3 regions of the Paenibacillus sp. FSL P4-0338 genome follow, and region 1 is predicted to be linked to each of the others. Evidence: predicted binding sites of a transcription regulator. Region 1 holds the regulator's gene; each other region holds the start of a gene.
What was found. The regulator LexA, encoded in region 1, represses DNA repair genes until DNA is damaged. The targets are predictions, from matches to a motif close to CGAACATATGTTCG.
Positions count from the first base shown of each region.

Region 1 (4,074 bases):
CCGGTATAATTAAATAGATGGTTGTCGGAATCTTTTATCATGGTTGTGGAACAAGGAGGAACGAAGTTGAATACGGCTTATAAAGTACTGTCCAGTGATGCTGATCTATTCGCTGCCGCACTGGCACAGGTACAGGTCTACGTCGTTCAGCTGGTTGATGGCAAACCGCATGTGATTGCTGATTATGCCGGACCTGTACAGAAATGGACACCGGAGTACATAGTGCTGGCCGGAATGACTTATAGACGCGATGAATTTGAATTCCGGGTACGGTTGAACAAAAAGTAAGCAGATTACCTGTCCGCTGCTTGCTGCTCTAACATTACTGCCGAATCACACAAGCTTTGGAGTCCTTCTTGGCATCTCTTATACTATCCAACTGTAAAAGAGGTGTAAAGATGAGCCAAAGAGAACGTAACCGGATTCGCAGAGCCATTAATGTCCTGCTGACACAGCGGGCTGTCCTGCTGGAGAGACTGGAAGAAATCAATGAGAATCTGCGCAGAGTGCCTAGAGGTTCGCGGGCCAGAAGAGAGCTGCTGGCAGCCAGAGAATCGATCCGCGAGGCTATCCGTTTGAATACGGTGGCTATCCGTCTGTTGAGAAGTGTGCTGTAGTCTGTATCCGCTCTAATTCATTTGAATCACTGGAACCCTTGGGGCGCAATCTGGCGTCTCAAGGGTTTTTGTGAGTTCCTATTCCCTGATGGTGACACGAGTACCTATGGGAACGAGGGCAGCCAGGGTGAGAACATCTGCGTTATACATGCGGATACAGCCATGGGAGACCATGTGGCCGATGGAAGCAGGGTTATTGGTTCCATGGATGCCATAATGCGGCTTGGATAGACCCATCCAGAAGGCTCCGAACGGGCCACCCGGATTGGGCTGCTTGTTAATGATGGTGTATTCGCCAACAGGCGAGACGGTTAACATTTTGCCGATGCCGACAGGGAAGCCTCTGGTGACGACGTCATTATCCAGCAGGTACAGCATGCGCTGTGACAGATCGACGATAATTCGGTAATTGGGCATACAGATCAGCACTCCTTTGTAACAGGATATGTGCGGAGCTATGCAGCGGTTCTCAGAAAAAGTGGTCAAAAAGCTTAATGAGAACAAATGTTTGCATTCGGCTTTTTGGCCACTTTAAGAAGTGAAATGAACAGAAAACAGGCTGCTTCGCATGGTGCGGAGCAGCCTGTTCTTAAGCGGGGAGTAGATTAGTGGATATCGCGGAATAATCCGATGACCCGTCCCAAAATCGTAACCCGGTTAAGGCGGAGAGGCTCGTATGCCGGATTCTCCGGCTGCAGCCTGATATGATCCCGTTCCTTGTAGAAGGTCTTGACAGTTGCTTCATCTTCTTCGGTCATCGCTACAACAATATCGCCATTGTCGGCAGTCTGCTGCTGGCGTACGATGACATAATCCCCGTTCATAATTCCGGCATCCACCATACTGTCACCAAGGACAGATAGCATAAATACCTTGTTATCGCCTACATAATGAGCAGGTAACGGGAAGTAATCCTCAATATTCTCTGTAGCTGTAATAGGAACACCAGCTGTAACCTTACCCACTACCGGGATGCGGGTAACGGTCTGGACGAATTGATGCACATTCTCTGAATCTTCCTGGCCGAGCAATTCAATCGCACGCGGCTTCGTAGGGTCACGGCGGATCAGGCCCTTCTTCTCAAGCCGGTCCAAGTGACCATGCACGGTAGAGCTGGAGGCCAGGCCGACAGCCTCGCCAATCTCGCGGACGGACGGAGGATAACCCTTGCTGCGGACTTCATTACGTATAAATTCCAGGATCGCCAGCTGACGACTAGAAATCTTTGACATCGGTATCAACCCCATATACTATGTTTGGGAAAATTATAACATAGAACTTCCGTTCGTACAAACATAAGTTCTAAAATGAGGAAAAAAAGAGAACGCAAATAAAGAGAACAGACGTTCCGAAAAAACTATTGATCGAAACACATGTTCGTGTTATATTATTTTCGAAAGCAAGAACATGTGTTTGGAGGATGATGATCATGTTAAAGTATAGTACATACAACAGCATCTACAATAATGAGGATATCAAGGTGTCCGCTCCCGGTAATCCAACTGCTCATAGTAATGTAACCAAGGTCAAGGATGCGATTCTTCATAGTCTCACTGCGCTATCATCACTATTCCGTCAGGTCAGCCTGATGAAGATGGTTTTGGTGCTGATGCTTGTTATTTCGGGATTCACTGTGGTGGGGAATGTTTTTGCCGGTTCGGTCTCTTCACTGAAGCCGGATAAGCGGATCGTAGTCGAACGCGGTGATACCTTATGGAGCATTGCGTTAAGTAACAAGCCTGAGGACATGAGGACAGCCGTATATATAGAAGGAATAATGAAGACGAATCATTTGGAGAACAGTGTCATTAAGGCCGGAGATATTCTGACTTTACCTTTATACTGAAGGATTGTGTCAGACTAATGATCGACTCGGAGAGCTTTCAGGGGGTAGACCTTGACAAGCTCTTTTTCTCATGGCAAAGTTAAAATGAATTTAGAGGGAGGGAAACGTATTGAATATTGACGAATTGGTCGCACGCATCAATGAATTGGCACGCAAAGCTAAGAACGGCGGCCTGAATGAAGAGGAACTGGCTGAACGTGCCAAGCTCCGCGAGATTTACCTGGGGAATATCCGCACTAACTTTCGGGCCCAGCTTGATACTATCGAAATTGTGGACAATCCGGAGCATGAAGAGGGCAATAACGGACTTAAGCATTAGCCTGTTGCCTTTTCATAGATAATACAGGATGACTAGGGGGAACTTACATGGCCCGTTCTTGGGAAAGAATGGTTCAACGCAATACCAAGCAAATTAACCAGCAAAGAAAGAAGCAGGGGAAGGATTCCATTTACACTTCCAGCACTAAGACTGCCGCGAAAAGCATTGATATTTTCAAAGGCCGGAATATTGTATTCCCCGTTGTACTGATGCTGCTTGGCATCATGTTCTGGGTGGTAGGCTCAATTGACGAGGCCAAAGGAAGCGGGATTCTGGCCAACTGGCTGGGTGTGGTGCTGTACTTCCTGCTTGCTGCGCTGCTGTTCTTCCGCCGTCCGTTCCTTAAGGTTGAGCGTGCGCGTATCTCTACTATTAAATACAACCGCGAACGCTTCCTCGCTGCGGCGGATATTGAGAAGATCACTTTATCACGCAGTGTAGTAACCATTAAGTATAAGGGTAAGCGCAAGCAGTGGATTTTCTCCAAGCTGATTAACCGTTATGACACCGCTGCGATGGGGGAACGTCTGGAACAGTTCGCGAAGAACAACAATATTGAACTAGTGCACGAATAGGAAGACAGACCAGCATATAGGGAGTGGGAGAAGAAATGCCGATTACCGCCGTACTATTTGACCTTGACGATACCCTGCTGTGGGATGACCGCAGCGTGGAAGAAGCCTTCCGCTATGCTTGTGAGGGTGCTGGAGATTCCGTTGATCCACAGGAGCTGGAAGCTGCTGTACGCAGAGAAGCCCGTGCCCTCTATGAATCCTATGAGACATATCCGTTCACCAAGCTGATCGGTATTAACCCGTTTGAAGCGCTATGGGCGAACTTCACTGCCGGTGAACAGCCGGAGTTCCGTCAACTGGAGCAGCTTGCCCCCGTCTACCGTAAGGAATCCTGGCGCCGCGGCCTCGCCTCACTCGGAGTAGAGGATGAAGCGCTGGCTGCACAACTGGCCGATAAGTTCGCCGCTGAGCGCCGCAGCCGTCCCTATATCTATGAAGAGACGCTTCAGGTGCTGGACGAGCTGCGCGGCAAGGTGAAGCTGCTGCTGCTGACGAACGGCTGCCCGGCACTTCAGCAGGAGAAGCTGGATGGTGTACCGGAGCTTACCCCGTATTTTGACCATATTGTGATTTCGGGAAGCTTCGGCAAAGGCAAGCCGGACAAGGGAATCTTCGAGCATGCGCTCGGACTGCTGGATATTGCTCCAGAGCAAGGTATAATGGTGGGTGATAAGCTTACGACAGATATTCTAGGCGGCTTATCCGCCGGACTGACCA
Region 1 is NZ_JBBOCG010000001.1:2,017,446-2,021,519, reverse strand. Features, by position in the region: gene MKZ07_RS08820 (hypothetical protein) at 67-288, shown strand; gene MKZ07_RS08815 (hypothetical protein) at 399-617, shown strand; gene MKZ07_RS08810 (L,D-transpeptidase) at 696-1,034, opposite strand; gene lexA (transcriptional repressor LexA) at 1,223-1,849, opposite strand; gene MKZ07_RS08800 (LysM peptidoglycan-binding domain-containing protein) at 2,047-2,463, shown strand; gene MKZ07_RS08795 (DUF896 domain-containing protein) at 2,573-2,782, shown strand; gene MKZ07_RS08790 (hypothetical protein) at 2,830-3,357, shown strand; gene MKZ07_RS08785 (HAD family hydrolase) at 3,393-4,074, shown strand, end outside.

Region 2 (4,074 bases), on a different contig from region 1:
TCTTCCAGCACATAACCTTCTTGTCCGTCCAGAAGCACTGCTGACACCGCTTTGACACTGGTGCCTGCATAGAAGCGGTAGGTACCGGCTTCGAGCACATAAGCGGAAGCATGCCCGGTCACACCAGCGTCATCATAGGAAGCCATGGAATGGAGCGGGAAGCTCACAGTAAGGCGCTGAGACTCACCAGGCTCGAGCAGCTTGGTCTTAGCGAAAGCTGCCAGCGCTTTGGCCGGTTGACCCAGCTGTCCCTGCGGCGCTTCGTAATACACCTGCACTACTTCTTTACCGGTATACACCGCTCCCGTATTCGTTACAGTTACACCAATTTCAATCTGCGGCTCGCCCGCCTGGTTCACCAGCTTCGCTTCCTCCGGCTCCAGCTTGAAGGTCGTGTACGAGATCCCGTAGCCGAATTCATACTGAACCTTATCGGGGCAGAAGGTCTCGAAATAGCGGTAGCCTACATAGATATCTTCCTCGTACAGGTTCTTGAACTCATTGCCGTAGTTGCGGGTCGACGGGTAATCCTCAATGGAATACGCGATGGTGTCCGTCAGCTTGCCGCTTGGCGTAACCTCTCCGGCCAGAACATCGGCAATCGCGTGGCCGCCTTCCATGCCGCCATGCCAGGAATAGATCACAGCAGAGATAGGATTCACATAAGCGGCGTCATTCACCCAGCTCATATCCATGATATTGGACACATTGAGCACCACAATCGTCTGTTCAAAATGAGCCGTAACCGAGACAAGCATCGCCTTCTCATCTTCCGTCAGCCGGTAGCTGCCTGCGGTATCGGCATTATCCTGATCCTCGCCCGCCGTACGTCCTATAACCACAACCGCTTTGGCTGACTGGCTTCGTGCCTGCTTCACCAGCTCGTCCGTAAGCGGCATTTCCTTCTGGTTCCACGGCTCCGCAGCCCATACCTTGCCGCCGTCATCGAACGGGTTAAGCCCGATCCAGGCCTCATAGGCTGCAGCCAGTTCTTCATTCACGCTAATGTTCTTCTTGCTGCGCAGTCCATCCAGCAGGTTCGTCGTATATGCAACGTGAACGCTACCGCCCGATCCAGTACCGCTGCGGTAATAATTCACCTGTATTCTGCCAAAAACAGCAACGCTCTCACCGTTACCCAGCGGAAGCACCTGTCCCTCATTCTTAAGCAGTACCGCGCCTTCTGCGGCTACCGTCCGGCTAAATTCTGCAAAACCCTCTAACGGCACTCCAATGTTCTGTGTACTCAATTGGTTTCCTCCTGTATGTTCATTTCCCATGCTGTGGGTTGATTCTATAAATAACGCCCTCCCGAAGGGAATGTACGTTACCTTGAATCTGTATGGTCTTGCATATAGCATATCCTTCTAAGAATATAAGCTCCAGCCATATTATTCAAGCACCGCTCTAAAAATAAAAAGACACCTGTGCGGGCGTCTTTCAAGCCTGTTCCTATGCAATCCGCTGCGCCTGAATAAATACGTCCGGATCTTCTGTTTATTTTATCTGCGGCGGCGGCCCTTCATCATGCGGTTGTACATAATAAGAGCAGCAACGATCATGCCCAGCATGGCTACACTGCCTGCCGATTCCTGCGACATGCCGAACATCAGGCACACACTTGTCACTAGCTGTCTTGTCAGCAGCGCGACGGCTATCAGCATGATAGGCCGCCATATGTTATATCCTCTCACTTTAGCAACACTCCTAACCCGATTTTCAATAATCGCATGATTCCTCATTCCATGAACCATCAATTTCTATTATAGCACAAGAAGGAATGCGCATACATTTTGCAGGCGGCCGGGGAGGTGGATTACGCTTTGACAAGAACGTACGTTCGATATATAATGCTCACATATGAGGGGGATTGAGACCGTGGATGTAATGGAGAAACTAGAGATTCTGACCGCTTCAGCCAAATACGATGTGGCGTGCACTTCAAGCGGTTCCGACCGTAAGGGCCAGGCCGGGACGCTCGGCAACACCTCTGCGATGGGCATCTGCCACAGCTTCGCGGCGGACGGCCGCTGTATTTCGCTGCTGAAGGTGCTTATGACCAACGGCTGTGTATATGATTGTGCCTATTGCATCAACCGCAAGTCCAACCCCATTCGCCGGGCGGCCTTCACCCCCGAAGAGATCGCAGATATCACCATGCAATTCTACCGCCGTAATTATATAGAAGGATTATTTCTCAGCTCAGGCATTATGCGCAGTCCCGACTACACCACCGAGCAGTTAATCGGCGCACTTGAGCTGCTGCGCAATGTCTATCATTTCAACGGTTATATTCATGTAAAAGCCATCCCCGGAGCAGACGAAGCCCTGCTGTCCAGACTTGGGCTGCTCGCCGACCGCATGAGCGTCAACATCGAACTGCCCTCGCAGGAGAGTCTCGGACGGCTCGCTCCCGATAAGAGCAAGGTATCCATCCTGAAGCCGATGGGGCTGATTAGCAGCCGGATCAAGGAGAACCGCTCCGATATCGTCCGGTATAATCACGCGCCCCGCTTCGCTCCGGCCGGACAGAGCACCCAGATGATCGTGGGGGCAACGCCAGATACGGATTACCAGATTCTTAATCTGACGGAGGGATTATACCGCAAATACTCGCTCAAGCGCGTCTTCTTCTCCGCCTACACCCCGGTTGTGGAGGATTCCCTCCTGCCCGCTCTCGACACCAAGCCACCGCTGCTGCGGGAACACCGGCTCTATCAAGCCGATTGGCTCCTGCGTTTCTACGGCTTCAAGGCGAATGAATTATTGGATGAGGCCGTGCCGAACTTCAATCCGCTGCTGGACCCCAAATGCAGTTGGGCCGTTAACCACCGGGAGCAGTTCCCCGTTGAGATCAACCGCGCCCCTTACGAAATGCTGCTGCGTGTACCCGGCATCGGCGTAAGAAGCGCACAGCGGATCGTGAAGGCCAGACGGGCCGGAGCGCTCGATTTCCATGCGCTGAAGAAGCTGGGAGTGGTCCTCAAGCGTTCTCAGTTCTTCATCACCTGTAAGGACAAACCGCTGGAGGGACTGAAGGTAAGCGAGCACACCCTGCTTCGCTCACTCATGTCCGGGGAGCAGCTCGCTCTCCAGCAGCCGCAGGTGGAGCAACTCACGCTGTTCGACGACTTCAACCTGTCAGCACTTCCGGCAGCAGATAGTTGGAACCTGCTCAAGAAGGGGGCGAAGGCCTGATGTTCAAGCCGTCCGCACTGGCGTATACCTATGATGGAAGCTTCGAGGGCCTGCTGTGCTGTGTGTTCGAGAGCTATGCCTGGAAGGAGACTCCGTTAACGATACATTCCGCAGATGCAGAGCAGGGGCTGTTGCTGGAGGCCAAATGGATCGAGACTGACAAGGACAAGGCAGCACGGGTACTGAAATCCCTGCCGCTGCGGATCAGCCGGGAAGCCGAAGAACTGGTGCGTCTGGGCTTCTGGAGCTGCGCTCCCGAGAAGGAAATGCTGCTGTTGAACTTCCTGTATCTCGGCTTCCAGCATGGCCGCAAGGTGATGAATATGCTGGCCGACGACACGGTGAACACACTAATGAAGGCCGTACAGCAGCTCCGGCATGAAGCGCATCTGTATACAGGCTTCGTCCGCTTCTCCGTATACGGACCGGTCATGGCCGCAGTCATTGAACCGCAGGGCTATGTGCTGCCTGTGATCCAGGAGCATTTCTGCGACCGGTTCCAGGGGGAGAGCTTCATGATCTACGATCAGACGCACGGAGCTGCGCTGATTCATGAGCCCGGACGGGAGGCCATCGTGCCGTTAAACGGCTGGACCCCGCCCGAGCCCGATGAGACGGAGGAAGCGTACCGCCGCTTATGGACTGGCTTCTACAATGCCATCGGCATCAAGGAGCGCTACAACGACCGGCTGCGTTCCTCACTGATGCCGAAGCGCTACTGGAAGCACATGGTGGAGATGAATGGAAGGGGCGGTGTGCCTGTACTTTCTGCGGGGCAGCGGAAGAGAGCATTGCAGCCGGAAGCGCCGAAGACCTCATCGATCCCGGACATCCAACTTCAATCATCGGATACAAAAAGCGCCCCGCAGCCATCAA
Region 2 is NZ_JBBOCG010000002.1:135,115-139,188, reverse strand. Features, by position in the region: gene MKZ07_RS24705 (glycoside hydrolase family 3 C-terminal domain-containing protein) at 1-1,280, opposite strand, end outside; gene MKZ07_RS24700 (hypothetical protein) at 1,503-1,664, opposite strand; gene MKZ07_RS24695 (putative DNA modification/repair radical SAM protein) at 1,888-3,198, shown strand; gene MKZ07_RS24690 (TIGR03915 family putative DNA repair protein) at 3,198-4,074, shown strand, end outside.
Region 2: a site for LexA is predicted at 1,830-1,843, ahead of MKZ07_RS24695 (putative DNA modification/repair radical SAM protein). Genes of this name have one in related genera too.

Region 3 (4,074 bases), 1.2 Mb from region 1:
CCGCTGACTGCTGATGAGCTTCTCCGTCTGGTTGCTGATCGGCCCCATCTCATAGCCGTGCAGTCCGGCATAACTGCCTGCCGTATTCTTCAGCTTGTTGTTGATATCATCCGGGCTCTCCAGGTAATCATGCTGGCCGCTGATCATTCCCTGGCCCTGCAGCCAGTACAGCGTCTCCAGCAGCTTCCGTGCGGGCGCCCCCAGCTCCGCGTCAGCGGGAGACATCTGTATTTTACGAAAAGCCGCTTGCCACTGCACATCACCAATCAGCCGCGAGGCCGAATCCAGCAGGTCCCTGAGGTTGCGCTGTTCCACATTTTCCACCATCCTTTTCATTGTGTTTGTACATATTATGACGAATTATGGAACTTCAGCACGGCTGCTGCACAGAATTCGGGCTGTCCCAATCCGTTATTCTTACGCTATACTATTCAGGGCACAGGCATTATACCCATACCCACATCCAAAGGAGCAGATATGAAAGCCAAAAAATCCATCATCAGTCTCATGATTATCGCCCTGCTCAGTCTGTCCGCCTACCTGCTGGAGGAGAACGGGCAATGGCTGCCGCAGACCCCTTCCGGTCATTCTTCGGAGATCGTGAAGCTGAAGTTCCCGGCAGACCGCTACCCGGAGACCGCGAGGCACATCCAAAAGGCCATCCGCAAGGGAGAGTCAGCCATCTGTACCATCAACCGCAAGGATGCTGAGGAGAACCGCAAGGCGTCGCTGAAGGGAGTTCCCACCAAGAAAGGCTATGACCGGGACGAATGGCCGATGGCCATGTGTGCGGAAGGCGGAGCCGGGGCCCATATTGAGTACATAACCCCCAGTGATAACCGCGGAGCGGGAAGCTGGGTCGGCAATCAGCTGGAGGCGTTCGCAGACGGTACGCGTGTGGAGTTTATTTTCAAGTAAGCCGGCATGTGGGGGATGTTATTCAATTTCACTGCGATAAAGCGTAGAATGAAATGGGATAATATAACATAGATGGAGAGCCCGATGTGTTCTATATCTGTTATCGGGGCAAACGGCTGTACGGCCCTATGTCCGAAGCTGAAGCCTTACAGGAATGGTTCGCGCTTGCAGGAACAATCAAGGAGCTCTATATCATTGAAACTGATGCAGCCACAGGCAGAATCACACGCCAGATCGGGCCAACGGTCCGTGCTCATAAGAAGAAAAAAAAGAAATAGCCCTATCCGGCACAGGCCGGACAGGGCTACACTGGCTATAGGCTGTTCTAGAACAAACAGGCTTTTGTGATGATAACCAGCAGAATGAACAGAACCAGAATTGCACCTGTCGAAGTCCAAGGGCTTACTACCGGAACGATTGGAGGTCCCTGATTCACTCCACCTACGTTATTTCCACAACCGCAACCATACTCTGCTCCCATGATTAATTCCTCCTCTTGAATATTGAATACAGCACAGAATATGTGGAATTCCGCTCCGTTGCATGGGCCAATTGGCAAAGAAATACCATTCACCTAACGGACAGGCGTCCAGTGGTCGATATAGAGTATGAAGCAATGGCTTCACAACATATGGAGGGAGGAATGACGGATGGATATTGCTGCATTATCCGTAGTGATGAGCCAGTCATCCTTACAGCAGGCCGCAGGGCTGCAGGTGATGAGTCTTGCCAAGGAGCAGGCGCAGAGCAGCGCCCAGGATATGGTTCAGATGCTGAGTCAGGCCACGCACCCCACCTTGGGAAAAACACTTGATATTCGAGCGTAATTCCTTTATGCTTACATACATAGGAACACCCGTTCCATATTTCAGCCGGTGATGAGTTACGTGCTGAACTGCTGCTTAGCCCTTTCGGGCTTTTCTTTTGGCCAATAACACGAACATACGATCTTATATATGGGGTGATTGATTATGCAAGGCTATTATCAGATGACCGCATTGGAGAAATGGACAGAGGATCTATACCAGCGTATTGGTGTCCGCAAGCCGTCCGACATCTCCATCGATTACATAGCGAACCGGCTCAATATCTGGGTACACTATCTGGATGTCCGCAGCAAGGCAATTGAGGCTACGGCCGGAATGTACAGCATGTTCATCGACAACCGTCTCCCTCCCGAGCTGCAGCGGCTGGAATTCCTTCACGAGCTGTGTCATCTGCTGCGGCATGCCGGCAAGTCTACGCTTATGCCCGGAGTGTTCACGCAGGCACAGAGAGATGAATCCGATCGGTTCATCCTGTATGCCTCCATGCCTTATGTCATGATCTCCGCGAATACGCTGCCTGAACTCCGTGAGGATGCCGTTACCGAACTGGCTGTAGCGTTCCAGGTTCCCGTCCCTCTCGCGCTGCAGCGGATCGACCAGATCCAGAGACGTATTTTTCAGGGGCAATTAATGGCTGTTATGGAACGTAACGAAGACAGAAATATCATCCACAGACATATTCGCTAAGCGCTGCGGGGATAATACAGACTATAGATCAGAACAAGAGATTCTACTGTAAAGGGGATCAAGATCAACGTGGAAGCCCTAAAAGTCATTCAATTATTGCTGACTCATCCTGAATACAGCGTCGATGCTGTTCATCCTGAAATTCCGGATTTTGTGGGTATCGAGACGATTGAAGTGGACCACGTGACCCAGACCTTCTCCATCCTGCTTCAGGAGCCTAAGGAATACGACTGAGTGCAGGATTCTACAGTATAACAATTACATAGAACAGCCCTGCTAACACGAACCGGTACAGCGCGAACCATTCCAGTCGAAGCCGCTTGATCAGCTTGATGAAGGTGACTACTGCAATCATGGCTACGAGGAAGGACGTCACGAACCCGATCAGCATGAGCACAAGATCATCCGAATTCAGCGCATTCCGGCTGTCATAGAGGTCCAGGAGGCTGGCTCCGAACATTACTGGTACTGAAATCAGGAAGGTGAAGTCCGCAGCGGCTTTCTGGCTGGTTCCCAGCAGCAGGCCCCCTGAGATCGTCGAGCCGGATCTTGAGAACCCGGGCCACAGCGCCAGACACTGGAACAGCCCGATGCCGAAGGCTTGGGTATAATTAAGCCCGTCTACCGTCTCTGACGTAACGGATCTCCTGCTGCGTGCAGCGAAGATCATCAATAGTCCACCGGCAATCAGACCAATGAGAACCGGCTTGGGGCCGAATAACTGGCTCTTGATCGTGTCTTTGAAGAGCAGATACACCACTAGTGCCGGAACCATAGCCAGGATCATGTGGATGGCATTCAGTCCCTTGCTCTTGGGGAAATCCAGCTTCAGCATATTCATCCCGATGTTCACATACTTTTTCCAATACAGCAGCAATACAGCCATTACCGCACCTAACTGGATTACGATTTTGAAGGTAACCGCACCCTCCCCCTCGAAGTCCAGCAGATCCCCTGCAAGGATAAGGTGCCCGGTAGACGAGACCGGCAAGAATTCAGTCAACCCCTCAATAATCCCTAATATAATTGCTTTGATAGCTTCAGTCACTGGTGAATAACCCCTCTCGGAAGTGAATCAATATATTTCCAGTATAAGAGGCAGAAACGGAATTCCCCATCGAATGAGCTAACAATATAGGGGGTGGTGTGACATAATTGTCATGTGGGACTGGACTCTCTTTAATTAGTGGTTTGGGGGACGTTCCTGTGATTTACGTGATACCCATGATAACCCCCACTCTATGATCAGGCCAAAGGCTAACCAGGAGACAAAATGAATGCCATACAGAATGTACTGGAAAGCTTGCTCATTCTCCATAGAAGAATTCAGGTTTGTTAATTCGGGGTTAAAGATTAGGAGCAAGGGACTGGTTAAGAACAGCAATAAGTTCTTGTCGTCTTCTCCTGACAGATTATAGAGACAGACCAGCGAAGACAACACAGGTAGCCAGAAACTTAGTTTTTTGAATATCGTCTTCATAAATGACCTCCTTCTTGTCAAAATCATACTTCCCGCATCCAGAAATATGCAACTTCATGCAATGGGCTTTCGTAAATGGATAAAGGAGCTGGTAAAAATGGTTGTTATTTTCGCTGTTATTTTCGTATTGATTGCAGTATTGAATATCTTCTTCCCGGCCAT
Region 3 is NZ_JBBOCG010000001.1:3,244,243-3,248,316, forward strand. Features, by position in the region: gene MKZ07_RS14255 (glycosyl hydrolase) at 1-315, opposite strand, end outside; gene MKZ07_RS14260 (NucA/NucB deoxyribonuclease domain-containing protein) at 478-918, shown strand; gene MKZ07_RS14265 (hypothetical protein) at 1,005-1,196, shown strand; gene MKZ07_RS14270 (hypothetical protein) at 1,244-1,399, opposite strand; gene MKZ07_RS14275 (YjfB family protein) at 1,569-1,745, shown strand; gene MKZ07_RS14280 (ImmA/IrrE family metallo-endopeptidase) at 1,890-2,432, shown strand; gene MKZ07_RS14285 (hypothetical protein) at 2,502-2,666, shown strand; gene MKZ07_RS14290 (undecaprenyl-diphosphate phosphatase) at 2,677-3,480, opposite strand; gene MKZ07_RS14295 (hypothetical protein) at 3,616-3,912, opposite strand; gene MKZ07_RS14300 (DUF6199 family natural product biosynthesis protein) at 4,010-4,074, shown strand, end outside.
Region 3: a site for LexA is predicted at 1,856-1,869, ahead of MKZ07_RS14280 (ImmA/IrrE family metallo-endopeptidase). Genes of this name have one in related genera too.